Regions from separate parts of the Pseudomonas sp. S9 genome, predicted to be linked through region 2. Evidence: riboswitches for the same ligand, from Rfam matches in the RefSeq annotation. Region 2 holds a riboswitch; the other holds the start of a gene.
The links. A riboswitch is a leader RNA that binds a small molecule or an ion and turns the genes downstream of it on or off. The one in region 2 is predicted to bind manganese.
Positions count from the first base shown of each region.

Region 1 (8,865 bases), on a different contig from region 2:
CGTTGACAGTGCTTATAGTGCTTTCGACCTTTATTGGCGCGCTGATCACACCACCACTGGCTGGCGTGCTGCCGGAAAGTGTTGGCCACGCAGGTGGCGATGCCCAGCACCGGCTGGAGCTGGCTTCGGGCCTGATCGCCATTGCCGGGATATTGCTGGCAGCGCTGTTATTCCTTGGCCAGCGCCGCGTTGCCAGTGCCATTGCCAGCAGTGCTCCTGGGCGTTTCTTGTCTGCCTGGTGGTTTGCCGCATGGGGGTTCGACTGGCTGTATGACTGGCTGTTCGTCAAACCCTACCTGCTCATTACGCGCCTGCTGGCTCGCGATCCTTTTGATCGCACGATCAGCATCATTCCGCGCAGCACACGAATCGCTCACCTGGCGCTGAGCCGCACCGTAACTGGTGGCCTGCGCTGGTATGCCATGTCCATTGCCGGGGGCGCCGTTCTCGTGCTTGCCCTGCTGCTTCTGAATTAAGGAAAACCGACAGTCATGATTCTGCCCTGGCTAATCCTTATCCCCTTTATTGGCGGCCTTTTGTGCTGGCAATTCGAACGCTACAGCAACACGCTGCCGCGCTGGATTGCCCTGTTCACCATGCTTTCGCTCTTTGTGTTGGCGCTCTGGCTGTGGATCACCGGTGACTTCACCCTTGCCCCAGCCCCGGGCGGCGATCCTGTCTGGGCGCACGAGTTCAAGATGCAGTGGATCCCACGCATGGGCATCACCATCCATTTGGCGATGGATGGCTTGTCGGTACTCATGGTAGTGCTAACCGGTCTGCTCGGCGTGTTATCGGTACTCTGCTCCTGGAATGAAATCCAGAACCGGGTAGGCTTCTTCCATCTCAACCTGATGTGGATTCTCGGCGGCGTGGTCGGCGTATTCCTCGCCGTCGACCTGTTCCTGTTTTTCTTCTTCTGGGAAATGATGCTGGTGCCCATGTACTTCCTGATTGCCCTGTGGGGACACAGTGGCAGCGAAGGCAAGACCCGGATCAACGCGGCAACCAAGTTCTTCATCTACACCCAGGCCAGCGGCTTGGTGATGCTCATCGCGATACTGAGCCTGGTATTCATCCACTTCCAGCAGACAGGCGACTGGACATTCAACTACGCCGACCTGTTGCGCACCCAGTTCGCCCCGCACACTGAATACCTGTTGATGCTCGGCTTCTTCGTCGCCTTCGCGGTCAAGTTTCCGGTGGTGCCCTTTCACTCCTGGCTGCCTGACGCCCATGCGCAAGCGCCAACGGCGGGCTCGGTCGACCTGGCGGGTATATTGCTCAAGACTGCGGCCTATGGCCTGATCCGCTTTTCCTTGCCGTTGTTTCCCAATGCATCGGCGGAATTCGCTCCGATCGCCATGTATCTGGGCGTATTTGCGATTATCTACGGCGCACTGCTGTCCTTTGCCCAGACGGATATCAAGCGCTTGATCGCCTACTCCAGCGTTTCGCACATGGGCTTTGTACTGATCGCCATCTATTCGGGCAGTGAGATCGCCATGCAAGGCGCCGTGGTGCAGATGATGGCCCACGGTCTTTCAGCTGCCGCATTGTTCATCCTCTGCGGTCAGTTGTACGAGCGCCTGGGCACCCGCGATATGCGTCAAATGGGCGGTATCTGGGGGCGCATGCCTTGGCTCCCGGCAATCAGCCTGTTCTTTGCCGCTGCAGCATTGGGCATGCCCGGCACGGGGAATTTCGTCGGCGAGTTCCTGATTCTCATTGGTAGCTTCCCCGGTGCCCCATGGGTCACCTCGATCGCAGCGACCGGCCTGGTGTTTGGCTCGGTCTACTCGCTGATCATGATTCACCGCGCCTACTTTGGCCCGAGCAAATCAGATGAGCCCTTGCTCGGCTTGAAAGCACGCGAGCTGACCATGGTTCTGGGTCTTGCAGGCCTGCTGGTATTGCTCGGCGTTTACCCGCAGCCGGTGCTCGACACCTCCGCCGCCAGCACCCACGGTGTAGTGCAGTGGATGAGCAGCGCGTTTAATCAACTTGATCAGGCTCGGTAAGCAGTTTTATGGACTTCACGACTCAACATCTACTCGCCCTGCTGCCACTGCTGATCACCAGCCTGACTATTGTCGCGGTAATGCTGGGGATTGCCTGGAAGCGCAATCACGCCATGACCTTTGGCCTTTCGGTCATTGGCCTGAACCTGGCACTGCTTTCAGTGTTTGCCGCCACCAGCGTTGCGCCATTACAGGTAACACCGCTGTTGATGGTGGACAAGTTCGCCTGTTTCTACATGGTACTGGTGCTGGCATCGACCCTGGCCTGCGTGACCTTGATTCATGCCTACCTGGGCGGTGAATCCGGCAAGGGCTATCCCGGAAACCGCGAAGAGCTGTACTTGCTGATACTGCTCAGCGCGGCTGGTGGCCTGGTCCTGGTCAGCGCCCAGCACCTGGCGGGGCTGTTTATTGGCCTTGAACTGTTGTCCGTACCAAGTTACGGGATGATCGCCTATGCCTTCTTCAACAAGCGCTCACTTGAAGCCGGCATTAAATATATGGTGCTCTCGGCGGCAGGCTCGGCCTTCCTCTTGTTCGGCATGGCGCTGCTCTATGCCGAGTCTGGCAGCATGAGCTTTGCCGGTATCGGTCAAGCGGTGGCCGGTGGCGCACCCAGCCTGTTGGTCGAAGTCGGCTTTGGCATGATGCTGGTCGGCCTGGCCTTCAAATTGTCACTGGTGCCTTTCCACCTGTGGACAGCAGACGTCTATGAGGGCGCTCCTGCTCCTGTCGCAGCCTTCTTGGCTACCGCGAGCAAGGTGGCGGTGTTCGCCGTGCTGTTGCGCCTCTACGAGGTTTCGCCCGCTGCAAGTGGCGGCTGGCTGACAGAGTTGCTGACGGTTCTCGCCATCGCGTCGATACTCTTCGGTAACCTGCTGGCGCTTCTGCAAAACAACATCAAGCGACTGCTCGGTTATTCATCCATCGCTCACTTCGGTTATTTGCTGATCGCCCTGATTGCCAGCAATGGCCTGGCAATTGAAGCGGTGGCGGTCTACCTGGCCATGTATGTGCTGACCACCCTCGGCGCCTTCGGTGTTATCACCCTGATGTCGACGCCCTACAAAGGCCGCGATGCAGACGCTCTGTACGAGTACCGTGGCCTGTTCTGGCGCCGCCCCTACCTGACCGCGGTCCTTACGGTGATGATGCTCTCGCTGGCCGGTATTCCGCTCACCGCAGGCTTTATCGGCAAGTTCTACATCATCGGTGTCGGTGTCGAATCGCAGCAATGGTGGCTGCTCGGTGCACTGGTGCTCGGCAGCGCGATTGGCGTGTTCTATTACCTGCGGGTCATGGTCACCCTGTTCCTTGTCGAACCAAACCTGCATCGCCACGATGCGCCATTCGACTGGGGCCAGCGTGCCGGCGGCGTGATGCTGATGGTGGTTGCCTTCCTGGCATTCTTCCTCGGTGTTTACCCGCAGCCGTTGCTTGTGTTGCTGGCGAAGTTCAGCATCGGCTAGGCCTGTACTGCTGTACAAAAATGGAGACCCTTTGGTCTCCATTTTTGTTTACGCCCTGATTACACCGTCAGATGCTCGTAAAGAATCGCAGCGCCGATCAACACAAGCACAACGCCACCAATCATTTCCGCACGCTTGCCAACTGCATTGCCGAGCACACGGCCAAGCATCACGCCAATAGTGACCATTACCGTCGTGGCAAGACCGATAGAGGCTGCCGCCACCCAGATATTCACATCGATAAATGCCAGGCCCACGCCGACAGCCAAGGCGTCGATGCTGGTGGCAAAGGCGGTCACTGCCAGGATCAGGAATGAATGCTGGCTAGGCTTTTCGAGCGATTCGTCATCGTGATGGAGACCGTTGTAGATCATGTGCAGGCCCAGCACCAAGAGCAAGGTGAAGGCAATCCAGTGATCCCAGCGCTCAACGTATTGGCTGGCAACCTGGCCAATGCTCCAGCCAATGACTGGGGTTATTGCCTCGATCACACCAAAGATCAGGCCTGTACGCAGGGCTTCGCTTAAACGCGGGTTATGCAGGCTTGCGCCTTTACCAAGGGCCGCTGCAAAAGCGTCCGTTGACATGGCCATGGCAAGAAAAAACAAGGAAATGGGATTCACGGTTAGAGTCCAGTCGGGCTATGAGACAACGACGCAACCACACGCCCGACTTCAGGCATGGATGCATCGCTGGTCTCGCCAACCAGAAGGTGTTCGTACCACGGCATGCTGCCGAGAATGTTGATACGAACGCTCTACGACCACAGGTCAAGAGCAGGCTACTCCCCAACAAGGAATGCCACTATAGCCGCCTGGGGAGAAAATGACCACGCTCAACCCCCAACCGGCTGCTGGTGAGTTGGGCTGTTGAACCTGGAACGGGTGCCGCAAACCGATATAAAAACGCGGCGGCCAATTGCTTGGGCGCCGCGCTAATTCATCTTACAAGCCGACTGCTGGACAATGCATCACAACACCATCGCCGCAATCCAGCCGAATACCAGCAAGGGAATGTTGTAGTGCAGGAATGTTGGAACAACGCTGTCCCAGATATGGTTGTGCTGGCCGTCGACGTTCAAGCCCGAGGTCGGCCCCAGGGTTGAATCGGATGCTGGTGAACCTGCATCGCCCAAGGCACCGGCAGTACCAACGATGCTGACAATCGCCAGCGGGCTAAAGCCCAGTTGCAGGCCCAGCGGCACGAAGATCGCGGCGATAATCGGCACGGTCGAAAACGATGAGCCGATCCCCAGGGTAACCAGCAAGCCGACCAGGAGCATCAGCAATGCGCCCACACCCTTGTTATTGCCGATTAGTGCTGCGGCATCGTCAACCAGGTGCTTGACGTCACCAGTGGCCTTCATCACCTCGGCAAAACCGGCGGCGGCAATCATGATGAAACCGATCATGGCCATCATCTTCATACCTTCGGTAAACAGGCCGTCGGCCTCTTTCCAACGCACCACGCCAGATACCGAAAACACCACGAAACCGGCCAGCGCACCGATGATCATCGAGTCCAGCCAGAGCTGTACGACAAAGGCCACGGCCACAGCCACCGCGGCCACCAGCAGGCTGCGCGGGTTGTATTTAACCTCGACACTCTCGACCTGTTCGATCTTCTCAAGGTCGTACACACGTTTTTTGCTGTAGCTGAACAGCACCGCGACCAAAAAGCCACAGAACATCCCCAGGGCAGGCAACACCATGGCATGGGTCACACTGATACCAGTGACATCAACCCCAGCCTTGGCAACGTTTGCCAACAGGATTTCATTGAGGAAAATCCCGCCAAAACCAACCGGCAAGAACATATAGGGCGTGACCAGGCCAAAGGTCAGCACGCAGGCAATCAGACGCCGGTCGAGCTGCATTTTGCTCAAGATATAGAGCAGCGGCGGCACCAGCAGAGGGATAAAGGCAATGTGAATCGGCAACACGTTCTGCGACGCAATCGCCACGCACAGCAGCAAGGCGATCAACAACCACTTCAATGCCCCCGTTGCGCCACCTTGGTCCTTGTTACCAACCAGGGCCACGGCTTTATCGGCAAGCGCATGGGCCATGCCTGACTTGGCGATGGCCACTGCAAAGGCGCCCAGCAGCGCGTAAGACAAGGCAACGGTGGCACCGCCACCCAGGCCGTTATTGAAAGCCTCTAGCGAGCCATTGAGGCCAAGGCCGCCAATCATGCCACCGGCCAATGCGCCGACGATCAACGCCACCACCACGTGCACCCTGCACAAACTGAGGACCAGCATGATGCCGACCGCTGCTATGACTGCGTTCATCAATTGCTCCCTAGAGCTCGACTAAATAATGGGTCTGGAAACGCCTTCGATTCGGCGATCCGCAAAAAAAGCCGGGTACTCTGCCCCATGCGCTCCGGGCTGTCAAAACTTCTTGCCGACTGGCGCCTGATCGGCGATTTCAAGCGGTAAAAATCAGTATTACCAAGGGTTTGGCCTGATCAGCCAGTGCAATTGTCGCCTGCATACTTGATGTACAGACCACTAACTCGCTAGCCTGCGTTTTTCTACTCAGGGAGTGATGCATGCTTAATATCGCAATTGTCGCGGGTTCGAGTCGCAATAACAGTCAATCGGGAAAGGTGGCGCGGTTTCTTCGCAAGCGCCTGATGCAAATGAACCTGACCAGCGAAGCGCAAAGCCAGGTCATCGACCTGGGTCTTGCGCCCCTGCCGCTTTGGCCTGCAGAAGATGATGGTCCCTGGGGACTTTACAGTGAGCAACTCAAGAGTGCTGACGCCGTTATCATCGTCGCCCCCGAGTGGAATGGCATGGCTTGCCCGGCGATAAAGAACTTCTTTATCTACGCCAGCAAAACCGAACTCGCACACAAGCCAGGGTTGCTGGTCGGGGTTTCGTCAGGCATTGGCGGCAGTTCCCCAATCAGTGAACTGCGCGCTTCGAGCTACAAGAACTGCAGGCTGTGCTATCTGCCTGAACACTTGATAGTGCGTCATGCCGAGCAGGTTTTGAACATGCCCGAGCCACAGTCCGAAGATGATCAACGCTTACGCGCACGGATTGATTACAGCCTCGACATCCTCGGCAAATACGCCCAGGCTCTCAAGCCTGTCCGCGAGTCCATCGACATGACCCAGGCAGCATTTACCAACGGAATGTAAGCCGCCTACCTGTAACAACAAGCCATGACAGCCCGGTTAACTCCGGGCTTTTTATTATTCACAGGTGCACCCGACACCAGAACAGCTTATTTCGAGACTTGAAAAACCATTTTTGCCCGCCCCCGCTGCCCAGACGCAATAAAACCGTCACCCAGGTGAATTTCCTATAAAGAAATAAAGGACCTAGCCGATAGTCCGGTATCAAAGGTTTTCACAAGGGACACTGCATGATGTTCAACCGGCTCTCAATCCAACTCAAAATCACTTTGCTGGCAGGTCTATGCCTGGTTGCGATTGTGACCTTGTTGGTAGGTGCATCACTTTATCAAGCAAAACAGAGTGCCGACCTGGTCAGCTCATCAAGCAGCGAGATGCTTAAAGACAGTGCCGAGCTACGTCTCAAATCGCGCGGGGAACTGCAGGCAATCCGCATCCAGCGCTATTTCATGGACTCCTATCAATACGGCAAGGGGTTTTCCCGGCAGATCTTGTTCCTGCGCGAACAAGCCGAGAAACGCTTCCTCGATGCCTTTGACCTGCGTGAAGACCTTACCCGCCAGGTACGTACAAGCCTTGAAGCCAACCCGGCGATTCTCGGCCTGTACCTGATATTCGAACCCAACGCCCTCGACGGCAAAGACGAGTTGTTCTCCGATCAGGCTGAGTTGGGTAGCAATGAAAAAGGTCGGTTTTCCTTGTACTGGTCGCAGTCCACGCCAGGCCAGCTGGAGTCGGAAACCCTGCCAGAGGAAGACCTCAACAAAACCGAGACTGGCCCTAGCGGCGATCCTTACAACGCCTGGTACACCTGCCCGCGCGACACTGCCCAGGCATGCGTACTGGAGCCTTACTTCGATGATGTTGCAGGCAAGCAAGTGTTGATGACCAGCATTGCATTTCCGCTACAAGTCGAGGGCAAAGTAATAGGCGTGGTCGGCCTTGATATCAGTCTCGACAGCCTTCAACAGTTGAGCACCCAGGCCAGCAGCGAGCTTTACGACGGCCAGGCACACGTCAGTATATTCAGCCCGGCAGGCTTGATCGCCGGCCACAGCCTGGACGCCAGCATGCTCAGCAAGTCGCTGGCCAAAGCCTTTCCCGAGCAAAGCAACGAAATCCAGGCACTGGTCAGCGTCGGGAAATCAGCCGCATTACACCAGGCAGAGATGCTACGTGTGGTCGAGCCATTCAAGCCGATCCCTGAAGCCAAACCCTGGAGCGTGATGATTCAGGTACCGGAACAGGTTTTGCTGGCCCCTGCCCTTAAACTCCAAGCTCAGCTTGATGAACGCAGCACACAAGACAGCACGGTAGCTCTGCTCATTGGTCTGGTTGCGGCAGTGCTCGGCTTGCTCCTGATGTGGCTGACCGCACGCGGCGTGACGCGTCCGATCATTGGTGTCTCGACCATGCTCAAGGACATTGCCAGCGGTGAAGGCGATCTGACCAAACGCCTGGCCTACACCAAAGAGGATGAACTCGGCGAGCTTGCAAGCTGGTTCAACCGTTTTCTCGACAAGCTGCAGCCGATCATCGCCGAGGTGAAGCGCAGCGTCGTAGACGCTCGGGCGACCGCCGACCAGTCGGCATCGATTGCCAGCCAGACCAGCGCGGGGATGCAACAGCAGTTCCGTGAAGTCGACCAGGTGGCAACGGCATTCCAGGAAATGAGTGCAACCGCCCACGATGTCGCGCAAAACGCAGCACAAGCCGCCGAGGCGGCGCGCAGTGCCGACCACGCGACCCGCGATGGGCTCGGCGTTATCGACAAAACCACCTCATCCATTGAGTTGCTCGCCAATGAGATGAGCGTCGCCATGCAAGAAGTCGAAGGGCTTGCTGCCAGCAGTGACCAGATCGGCTCGGTACTCGAAGTGATTCGCTCCATCGCCGAGCAAACCAACCTGTTGGCGCTCAATGCCGCGATTGAAGCGGCCCGTGCCGGTGAAGCAGGCCGTGGCTTTGCCGTGGTTGCCGATGAAGTGCGCAGCCTGGCCAAACGCACCCAGGATTCAGTCGAGGAGATTCGCCAGGTCATCGAAGGCCTGCAAAGCGGCACCCGTGAAGTGGTCAGCACCATGAACAGCAGTCACCGCCAGGCTCAGGGCAGCGTCGAGCAGGTCGAACATGCCGTTGCCGCCCTACAGCGCATCAGTGAGGCAGTCAGCATCATTACCGATATGAACCTGCAGATTGCCAGCGCCGCTGAAGAGCAAAGCTCG
Region 1 covers NZ_AFFX01000001.1:673,016-681,880, reverse strand. Annotated here, with positions in the region: gene nuoL (NADH-quinone oxidoreductase subunit L) at 1-476, shown strand, start outside; gene nuoM (NADH-quinone oxidoreductase subunit M) at 492-2,021, shown strand; gene nuoN (NADH-quinone oxidoreductase subunit NuoN) at 2,030-3,490, shown strand; gene mntP (manganese efflux pump MntP) at 3,550-4,113, opposite strand; yybP-ykoY riboswitch at 4,121-4,287, opposite strand; gene PSES9_RS0103115 (Na+/H+ antiporter family protein) at 4,461-5,783, opposite strand; gene PSES9_RS0103110 (NADPH-dependent FMN reductase) at 6,047-6,643, shown strand; partial or broken gene PSES9_RS25630 (PDC sensor domain-containing protein) at 6,871-8,109, shown strand; partial or broken gene PSES9_RS25625 (methyl-accepting chemotaxis protein) at 8,500-8,865, shown strand, end outside.
Region 1: it holds a riboswitch for manganese, as region 2 does, so the genes downstream of both, mntP (manganese efflux pump MntP) here and PSES9_RS0109415 (TMEM165/GDT1 family protein) in region 2, are expected to answer to the same signal.

Region 2 (8,865 bases):
TAATCACATCCTTGATGCGGTCGCGGATATCAATAACCCCCATGCCATCGATAGTGGCAACGTCCCCGGTGTGCATCCAGCCGTGCTCCCACAACTCCTCCCCCTTCTCCGGCTCACGGAAATAACCTTGGGTCAGCCAGGGTGAGCGCAACACCAGCTCGCCCTGGGTTTCGCCATCAGATGGGAGAATCTTGCCTGCGCCATCCATGATGACCGCTTCCACCATGGGCACTGGAACGCCGGCCTTGATACGGTAGGTGATGCGCTCGTCTTCGCTGCCCGCTTGTAATTCGGCATTGAGATAGCCACAGGAAATCAGCGGGCAGGTCTCCGACATACCGTATGCAGCAGTCAACTGGATACCCGTCGCTTTGGCAGCATCATAGACCGCACGATTAAGCGAACTGCCGCCGATGATCATCTTCATACCGCCAAAATCATGGCCCTTGGCGCCAGGACTGTTGAGCAGCATTTGCAAAATGGTCGGAACACAGTGGGAGAAGGTGACCTTTTCCTCACGAATCAACTTGCACAACAACTCAGGTTCGTAACGACCTGGGTAAACCTGCTTGATCCCGAGCATGGTCGCCACATAGGGAATACCCCATGCGTGTACGTGAAACATCGGGGTGATGGGCATGTACACATCACTGTTACCGAGCAGGCGGATACTGTCGAGGGAGCCAACCGTGGTGCCCAATGCCAGGGTGTGCAGCACCAGTTGGCGGTGGGTGAAGTACACCCCTTTTGGATTCCCCGTGGTGCCCGTCGTATAGAAGGTGGTCGCCACCGAGTTTTCATCAAAGTCGGCAAAATCGTAATGCGCGCTGGCGTTGGCGAGCAATTGCTCGTATTCACCGACACAACCAGGAAGATTGGAGGTTTTAGTCTCGGTATCCGTCAGCAACAGCGTCTTTTCAACCGTAGTGAGCTGACTTGCCAGGCCGTTATAAAGCTCGACGAACTCGGTATTGACCAGAACAAACTTATCCTCGGCGTGGTTCATGGTGTAGAGGATTTGCTCGGCGGACAGACGGATATTAATGGTATGCAGTACAGCCCCGATCATCGGCACCGCAAACATGCATTCCAGATAACGATGGCTGTCCCAATCCATCACCGCGACCGTATCACCGGCCTTGACCCCGGCCTCGCTCAGCACATTGGCAAGGCGTGCGATACGTTCGTTGAGTGTCTTGTAGTCGTAGCGAACCTTGTCGCGATAAACGATTTCTCGGGTCTTCTCATAGCGACCGCCTGAAAGCAACAAGCGCTTGATCAATAACGGCGATTGATGAGCGTTAGCCGCGGGGGGAATTATCCGGGTTTGCAACATTTGGCACCTGTCTACAGTCGGTCGTTAAAGTTGATACGACTCTAGATACCTGCTGCTGGCAGCAAATCAGCCAAAAGAATGATTTGCGACGTGACTCTTTGGTCGATATTGGTCACCGGATACAATCCTTCCACAAACCGGTCACTATTAGTCACCGAAACAGCTTGCAGTTCTTACATTAGAGGTAACCACCATGCCTGACATCGTTATCGTGAGCGGCGCTCGCACCCCAATGGGCGGCTTTCAGGGCAGCCTGGCGAGTATTAGTGCGGTCGAACTTGGCGCAACCGCTATTCGTGAAGCGGTCAACCGTGCGGGCATTGCCCCGGCCGATGTGGAAGAAGTGATCATGGGTTGCGTGCTCCCTGCCGGTCTCAAGCAAGGCCCTGCCCGCCAAGCATCGTTGAATGCCGGACTGCCGAGTGCAACCGGCTGCACCACTATCAACAAGCTCTGTGGCTCGGGCATGAAGGCAGTGATGCTCGCCCATGACTTGCTCAAAGCGGGTACGAATAAAGTCATGGTCGCTGGCGGAATGGAGAGCATGTCCAACGCACCCTATGTCCTTGAAAAAGCCCGCAACGGCTTGCGCATGGGCCACGGGGAGATCAAGGACCATATGTTCCTCGATGGACTGGAAGATGCAACCACGGGCCGGCTGATGGGTTCTTTTGCCCAGGAAACCGCAGATACCCACGCCATTACCCGTGAAGAAATGGATGCCTACGCCATTGAGTCGCTCAAACGTGCCCAGGCGGCCATCAATAATGGCTCGCTCGATGCAGAAATAGTCCCGGTGACCGTCAGCAGCCGCAAAGGCGATATCGTGGTAAAAGATGATGAGCAGCCGCATAACGCCAACCTGGATAAGATCCCTGGCCTGCGTCCTGCATTCAGAAAAGACGGCACCATCACCGCCGCCAATGCCAGTTCCATCTCCGACGGAGCCTCTGCACTGGTCATGATGACGGCGGAAGAAGCAGCCGGGCGTGGCCTCAAGCCGCTGGCTAAAATCGTCGGCCATGCCACGCAAAGCCAAGCGCCAAGCGAGTTCACCCTGGCGCCGGTTGGTGCAATGACCAACCTGTTCAATAAAACCGGCTGGACCAAGGATCAGGTTGACCTGTTTGAGATCAACGAAGCCTTTGCCATGGTCACCATGCTGGCAATGCGTGAACACAATCTCGATCACGCCAAGGTCAATATCTATGGCGGTGCTTGCGCCCAGGGCCATCCCGTGGGTTCTACCGGTTCGCGGATTATCCTGACACTGATCAATGCACTGAAGAACACAGGCGGCAAGCGTGGCGTTGCGGCACTCTGTATTGGTGGTGGCGAGGCCACGGCTGTTGCGGTTGAACTGCTGTAACCTCAATCGCAGCCAGGTGGACAGTGCTGTGCTGTCTACCTGGCAATAAACGCGATCCAACTGTCCGCAACAGGCCAATACGCCTGTGCAACCCGCCTCTCAAGTGGGCTGGCTAGCGCCTAGCGCAGCGAAGTAAACGCCAGCTTGATTCCCAGGCCCACCAGAACCACGCCCATCAGGCGGTCAAACCAGTGCCCCAATCGGGCGAAGCCAGCCCGCACACGCTGCTGGCTGAAAAGCATGGCCACCAAACAGAACCATAATGCAGTTGCAGCCGCCAGGTACACGCCGTAGCCAGCCTGCACCAGCAGCGGTGTATGCGGGTTGATCACGACGGTAAACAGCGACAGGAAGAACAAGGTGGCTTTCGGGTTGAGTCCGTTGGTCACAAACCCTGTTACGAAGGCGCCGCGCGCGCTGCGCTCACCAGCCGGTTTATCCAGATCGAGGCTCGCCGGATCTGCCGGTTTAGCACGCAGTGCCTTGATGCCGATATACAGCAGATAAGCTGCCGCCAGCCACTTCAAGGCGTTAAAGAGTACGATCGATTGCGATACGATCAGGCCAATGCCGAGCAACGAATAAGCTACGTGGACAAAAATACCAACGCCCACACCCAAGGCAGTGTAAATCCCTGCTCGCCGCCCAAAGCCAACGCTCTCGCGCACGACAATTGCAAAATCCGGCCCCGGGCTGGCAACGGCCAGTAGATGAATCAGTGCTACGGTAAAAAACTCGGCCCAATACATGGCAGTCTTAGTTCCCATGAGTCTGTTAATCTCGCAAGACTACGCCCTTTCTACCCGCCAGATAAAGGTACAGCTGATGAGCAACAGTCACCTCGCAGTATTTCTCGACCACAGTTCTCTTGACCTCGGCGACCTCGATATGGCGCCTTTGCAACAGGCCTTTGGCGAGATCCGCGTGCATGATCGCACTACGCCGCAACAGATCATTGAACGCTTGCAGGGTGCCCAGGTCGCCATCATCAACAAGACCGTCATCAACGCTGAAACATTGGCTGCCTGCCCTGACCTCAAGTTAATTCTGATCTCTGCCACCGGTACCAATAACGTCGACCTGAAGGCCGCGCGCGAGCACGGAGTCACCGTGTGCAACTGCCAAGGCTACGGCACGCCTTCAGTCGCGCAACACGCCCTGATGCTCTTACTGGCCATGGCGACTCGACTTCCCGACTATCAACGCGATGTTGCGGCAGGCCTGTGGCAGAAATCTTCACAGTTCTGCCTGCTGGACTATCCGATCGTCGAACTCGAAGGCAAGACCCTTGGCGTACTCGGCCACGGCGAACTGGGCGGTGCCGTGGCCAAACTGGCAGAGGCCTTTGGCATGCGTATTCTGATTGGGCAGATTCCTGGTCGCCCGGCCCGCCCTGATCGCCTGCCACTGGCCGAACTGCTGCCCCAGGTTGATGCGCTGACCCTGCACTGCCCGCTCAATGCCGATACTGAAAACATGCTCGGCGCCGAACAACTCAAATTGATGAAGCCAACCGCTTATATCATCAACACCGCACGTGGCGGCCTGATCAATGAACAAGCCCTGGCTGACACCTTGCGCAGCGGTCACCTGGGTGGCGCGGCCACCGATGTCCTGACCCAGGAGCCGCCCAGCGGCGATAACCCATTACTGGCAGGAGACATTCCACGCCTGATTATCACCCCGCACAGCGCCTGGGGTAGCAAAGAGGCACGCCAGCGTATCGTGGTACAGATGGCAGAAAATGCTCAGGCATTTTTCAGCGGTGCAGCGCGCCGCGTAGTCAGCTAAGCTGCGCGCCTTTTACACCGAGGAGCGACCATGGACCCGCGAAGTGAAGTATTGCTGCGACAGGCACAGTTGTTTGCTGGCCCACTGCTCTTGGCGGGACTGCCCAGCGATGACCTGCTCGGGCATTTACCCAATGCCCGGAGTTGGAGTTGGCACGCAGGTGACCATGGTTTGCTTGAATCACGTTTTGCCGGGCGCAATCACTTTGGTGTCACCCCTGCGCCAGTAGCAGCACCAGCAGCGGTGCTGTTCCTGCCCAAGTCCCGTGACCTGACCGAATACCTGCTCAGTGCCCTGGCGGCTCAACTGGCTGGCGGCGATTTATTTCTGGTCGGCGAAAAGCGTGCCGGCATTGAACGCGCAGCCAAGCAAATGGCGGCGTTCGGCAAACCACGAAAACTCGACAGCGCGCGTCATTGCCAGCTCTGGCAAGTCCGAGTCGATAACGTGCCACCCGCCCCCGACCTGGAGGCACTGGCGCAGTACTACAGCCTGCAACTGGCAGATGGCCCATTAACAGTCGCCAGCTTGCCCGGCGTGTTCAGCCACGGCCGCCTGGATGTGGGCAGCCAGTTGCTACTCCAACACCTGGATGGCCTGCAACCGGGGCATATGCTCGATTTTGGCTGTGGCGCCGGGGTACTCGGCTCAGCCCTGAAACGCCGTTATCCAGACAGCCGGATCAGCATGCTGGATGTCGATGCCTTTGCCGTTGCCAGTAGCCGCCTGACCCTGGCGCACAACAACCTGGAGGCCGAGGTTATTTGCGGCGACGGAATCGATGCCGCCCCCTTTGGGTTGAGCACCATCCTCAGTAATCCGCCGTTTCACCAAGGTGTGCACACCCATTACCAGGCCAGTGAAAACCTGCTGCGCCAGGCTGCCAGACACCTTGACGCCAATGGTCAGCTACGCCTGGTCGCGAACAGTTTCCTGAAGTACCCACCCCTGATCGAACAACACCTGGGCGCTTGCACAATCCTGGATGAAGCCAAGGGGTTTCGTATCTACGACGCACGAAAAAAATGACGCGCGGCCTCCCCGAGGCCCATCCATTGCCAGTTGTGAATCGGCTTTACGAGCGACAGAAACAGCTCCGCTAAAGTCGGGCACGCCAAACCGATAGGTCCCATAAGCGTCTTTAGCAGTGCTTCGGCAGGCGCCGTTGTTTTTCACATCCTTCTCTGGCAGAATCCCCGCCGTCCTAGGGGAGTAGTCTCCCGCAAGCCCTGCCCAGCAGCGCGTTTGCCCGGCGCTCGTCAACATACTTGGCCAACAGGCCATGGCGAGTGCGACCCAGGCCCAAGCGGCCAGCGGTTTGACAAGACCTATGACACGCACACCTTACCCGGGGCGGGGAGGTCGTACGTGTCATAGCCGTTTTGACCCGCCCCTTAGGAAGCTTGATGCTTGAATCCCTAACCGTCCCTACCCTGATCGTCGCCCTGGCTGAAATCGGCGATAAGACACAACTGCTCGCGCTATTGCTGGCGGCACGTTTTCGTAAACCCTGGCCAATTATCGCAGGCATCATAGTCGCCACCCTGGCCAATCACTTTGTCGCCGGAGCCGTAGGCAACTGGGTAGCCGGGCTTTTCTCCCCCGCGACGCTCAGTTGGGTGCTTGCCGTCTCGTTTATCGCCGTACCCTTGTGGACCCTGGTGCCGGACAAGGTCGATGACGACGAAGCCTCTAGCCTCAAGCGCTATGGTCCTTTCCTGACGACTCTGATCGCTTTTTTCCTGGCCGAAATGGGTGACAAGACCCAAGTCGCGACCGTGATGCTGGCAGCGCAGTACCCTCATTTGACCCTGGTGGTGATCGGCACCACATTGGGCATGTTGGTAGCTAACGTACCCGTGGTATTGGTGGGTAACTTTGCTGCTGAACGCCTGCCTCTGACTTTGATTCGTCGCCTGGCGGCAAGCGCCTTTGCGGTTCTGGCGCTGTACGCGGCCTACCAGGCACTGAAACTCAGCGGCTATCTATAATCGCACCTTGGGCAATAGATCCGGGTGGTGCTGCTACCGAAGACAGCCAGCCGCACCACCTGAACCAGCGCAGTTATTTATCGATATAGCCATTGTCTCGAAACCACTGGATAGCGCGCAGCAACGTCTTATCCAGTGACTGCTCGGCGACAAAACCCAGCTCTTCACGGGCCTTGGTGCCATCGAGAAACTGTCCCCCAGCCATCACCGCGATTGTGGTGTCATTGAGTAACGGCAGCCTACCCGTCAGCCGATATCCAACACGCCCCAAGGCAGCAATAACCCGCACAACTCTCAACGACACAGGCTTGGGTTCCGGTACGCCCAATTGCCGGGCAATTTTCGCGCTAAGCTCGGACAGCATGATGTTTTCGCCGGTCAACAGATAACGCTCGCCAAAGCGCCCCTTCTCCAGCGCCAGCAAAAGCCCGCGCCCAGCCTCGGCCGCATCGATCACATTGCGCGCACCTTGCACATAGCGCGTCATTTGCCCCTTGGCGATGGCGGTGATCATGCGGCCCGTGCTTGGACCATAATCGTATTCGCCCAAGGTCATGGCCGGAATCGCCGTTATCACCGGCAGTCCGCTGCGAGCCTGCTCACGGGCTTGTTCATCAAGCGCCCATTTACTCAGTAGATAGCCGTTGCGCCAGCTCGGCATGGATGAGTAGAACAAGCCCTCATGTCCAGGCTCACCCTGAGGATGACGCGGCAAGGCGATTGCCGCGCCCGTGTAGACAATACGTGGCACCTCGGCAGCCAGGCACGCCGCATAGAAGTGACTGTTGAGGTCGAGTGCGCTCGATACGTCGTCCTGCCAGCGCCTGGGCCGAGTCGGATAATAGCCCGCACTAAAGATGACGCCGTCAATGCCCCTTAACGCCTGAGCCAGTGCCTCATGATCAAACAGATCGGCAACTCGATATTCGGGGTTCAGATAGGCAAGTCGCTCGATACGTGATGACGGCCGATGAATCAGCACCAACTCATGCCCAGCCGCACGAATGGCTCGTGCGGCGTGGTGGCCCAGTAAACCGGTAGAGCCAATGACTGCGTACTTCACAACATCACCTTCGCCGATAGAAAGCCCTGAGAAGCTAAGCGCTCGCAGGGCAATTTACCTCACAGGGTTAGTGCTTGGTCTGCTGATACAGCGGCATAACCTTCGGAATAGCTGCCTTCAGCGAGGCAATACGGCTATCTGATGAAGGGTGAGTACTCATGAACTCCGGTGGCGCGCCCTCACTGGCCTTGGCCATCTTGTTCCACAGGCTGACGGCTGCGTTCGGGTCGTAACCGGCCCGCGCGGCCAGTTCCAGACCAATCAAGTCCGCTTCGTTTTCATTTGAACGGCTATTGGGCAGCGTCATGCCATATTGCACGGCGTAGTCGGTAAGCCCCATGACATCCTGGCTCAGCCCCAGTAATGCACCTGCCCCCTGCTTGGCGATCTCTATGCCGTAGGCCTTGGACATGGCTTCACGCCCGTGCTCACGCAGGGCATGGGCAATTTCATGGCCCATGACAGCAGCAATTTCGTCGTCGCTCAGTTTTAATGTTTCGATCAGGCCACTGTAGAAAATAATCTTGCCGCCTGGGCCGCAATTCGCGTTCAGTTCTGGGCTATCGATCAAGTTGACTTCCCATTGCCACTGCGCAGAGTCAGGGCGAAAGTTCGGCGCTTGCTTGATCAAACGATTGGCGATGGCTTGCAAGCGCTTGGCATCGGCAGTGTTCTTTTCCAGCTTGCCCTTGCTTGAAGCTGCAGTCACTGTCTCTTTATAGGTCTGTGCGTAAGACTGATTGACTTCCTCGCTCGAGAGCATGCTGAACATGTACTGCTTGCGATCGACGCCCACGGCACCACCGCTGGTGGTGTTCACAGCTTGGCATCCTGCCAGCAGCAGGGCCGCAGCGAGCGCCGTTACGGACAACGACTTCTTCATCCTGAATCTCCTTTGAGTAGGGCCGATATGCTAGGCCGCACCGCGCCGCCGAGCAACTGTAAAAACATCAGGCAGGCAGCGGTTGCAGCGCAATTACGCCGGGGTCAGGCATTCGGGGGCATCGAGCTTTGGATCATTGACCAGATTCGCCAGGACCCGCTCACGCAATTGCGGTTGCGGGCTGTTGAGTATGTCCAACAGCACATCCAGGGGCGTCTGTTCATCAAGCCAGAGTTGCTGCTGGGCCTCATTCAAAATCAGTGGTCGACGCTGGTTGGCCGCAGCCTGGGTAATCACAGCAGCGCTTAGATAAACTGCCCCATCAACTGGATACGCCTCCCAAAGTGCAGCGAAATACAAGGTCGGCGCATCACCCGCCAGCCAGTATGGACGCTTGCGAGTGTTACCACGCCATTCGTAAAACCCATTGGC
Region 2 covers NZ_AFFX01000004.1:81,533-90,397, reverse strand. Annotated here, with positions in the region: gene PSES9_RS0109440 (fatty acid--CoA ligase) at 1-1,336, opposite strand, end outside; gene PSES9_RS0109435 (acetyl-CoA C-acyltransferase) at 1,530-2,705, shown strand; gene PSES9_RS0109430 (LysE family translocator) at 2,825-3,454, opposite strand; gene PSES9_RS0109425 (2-hydroxyacid dehydrogenase) at 3,531-4,496, shown strand; gene PSES9_RS0109420 (class I SAM-dependent methyltransferase) at 4,527-5,525, shown strand; yybP-ykoY riboswitch at 5,692-5,888, shown strand; gene PSES9_RS0109415 (TMEM165/GDT1 family protein) at 5,903-6,487, shown strand; gene PSES9_RS0109410 (NAD-dependent epimerase/dehydratase family protein) at 6,561-7,550, opposite strand; gene PSES9_RS0109405 (M48 family metallopeptidase) at 7,618-8,433, opposite strand; gene PSES9_RS0109400 (SOS response-associated peptidase) at 8,527-8,865, opposite strand, start outside.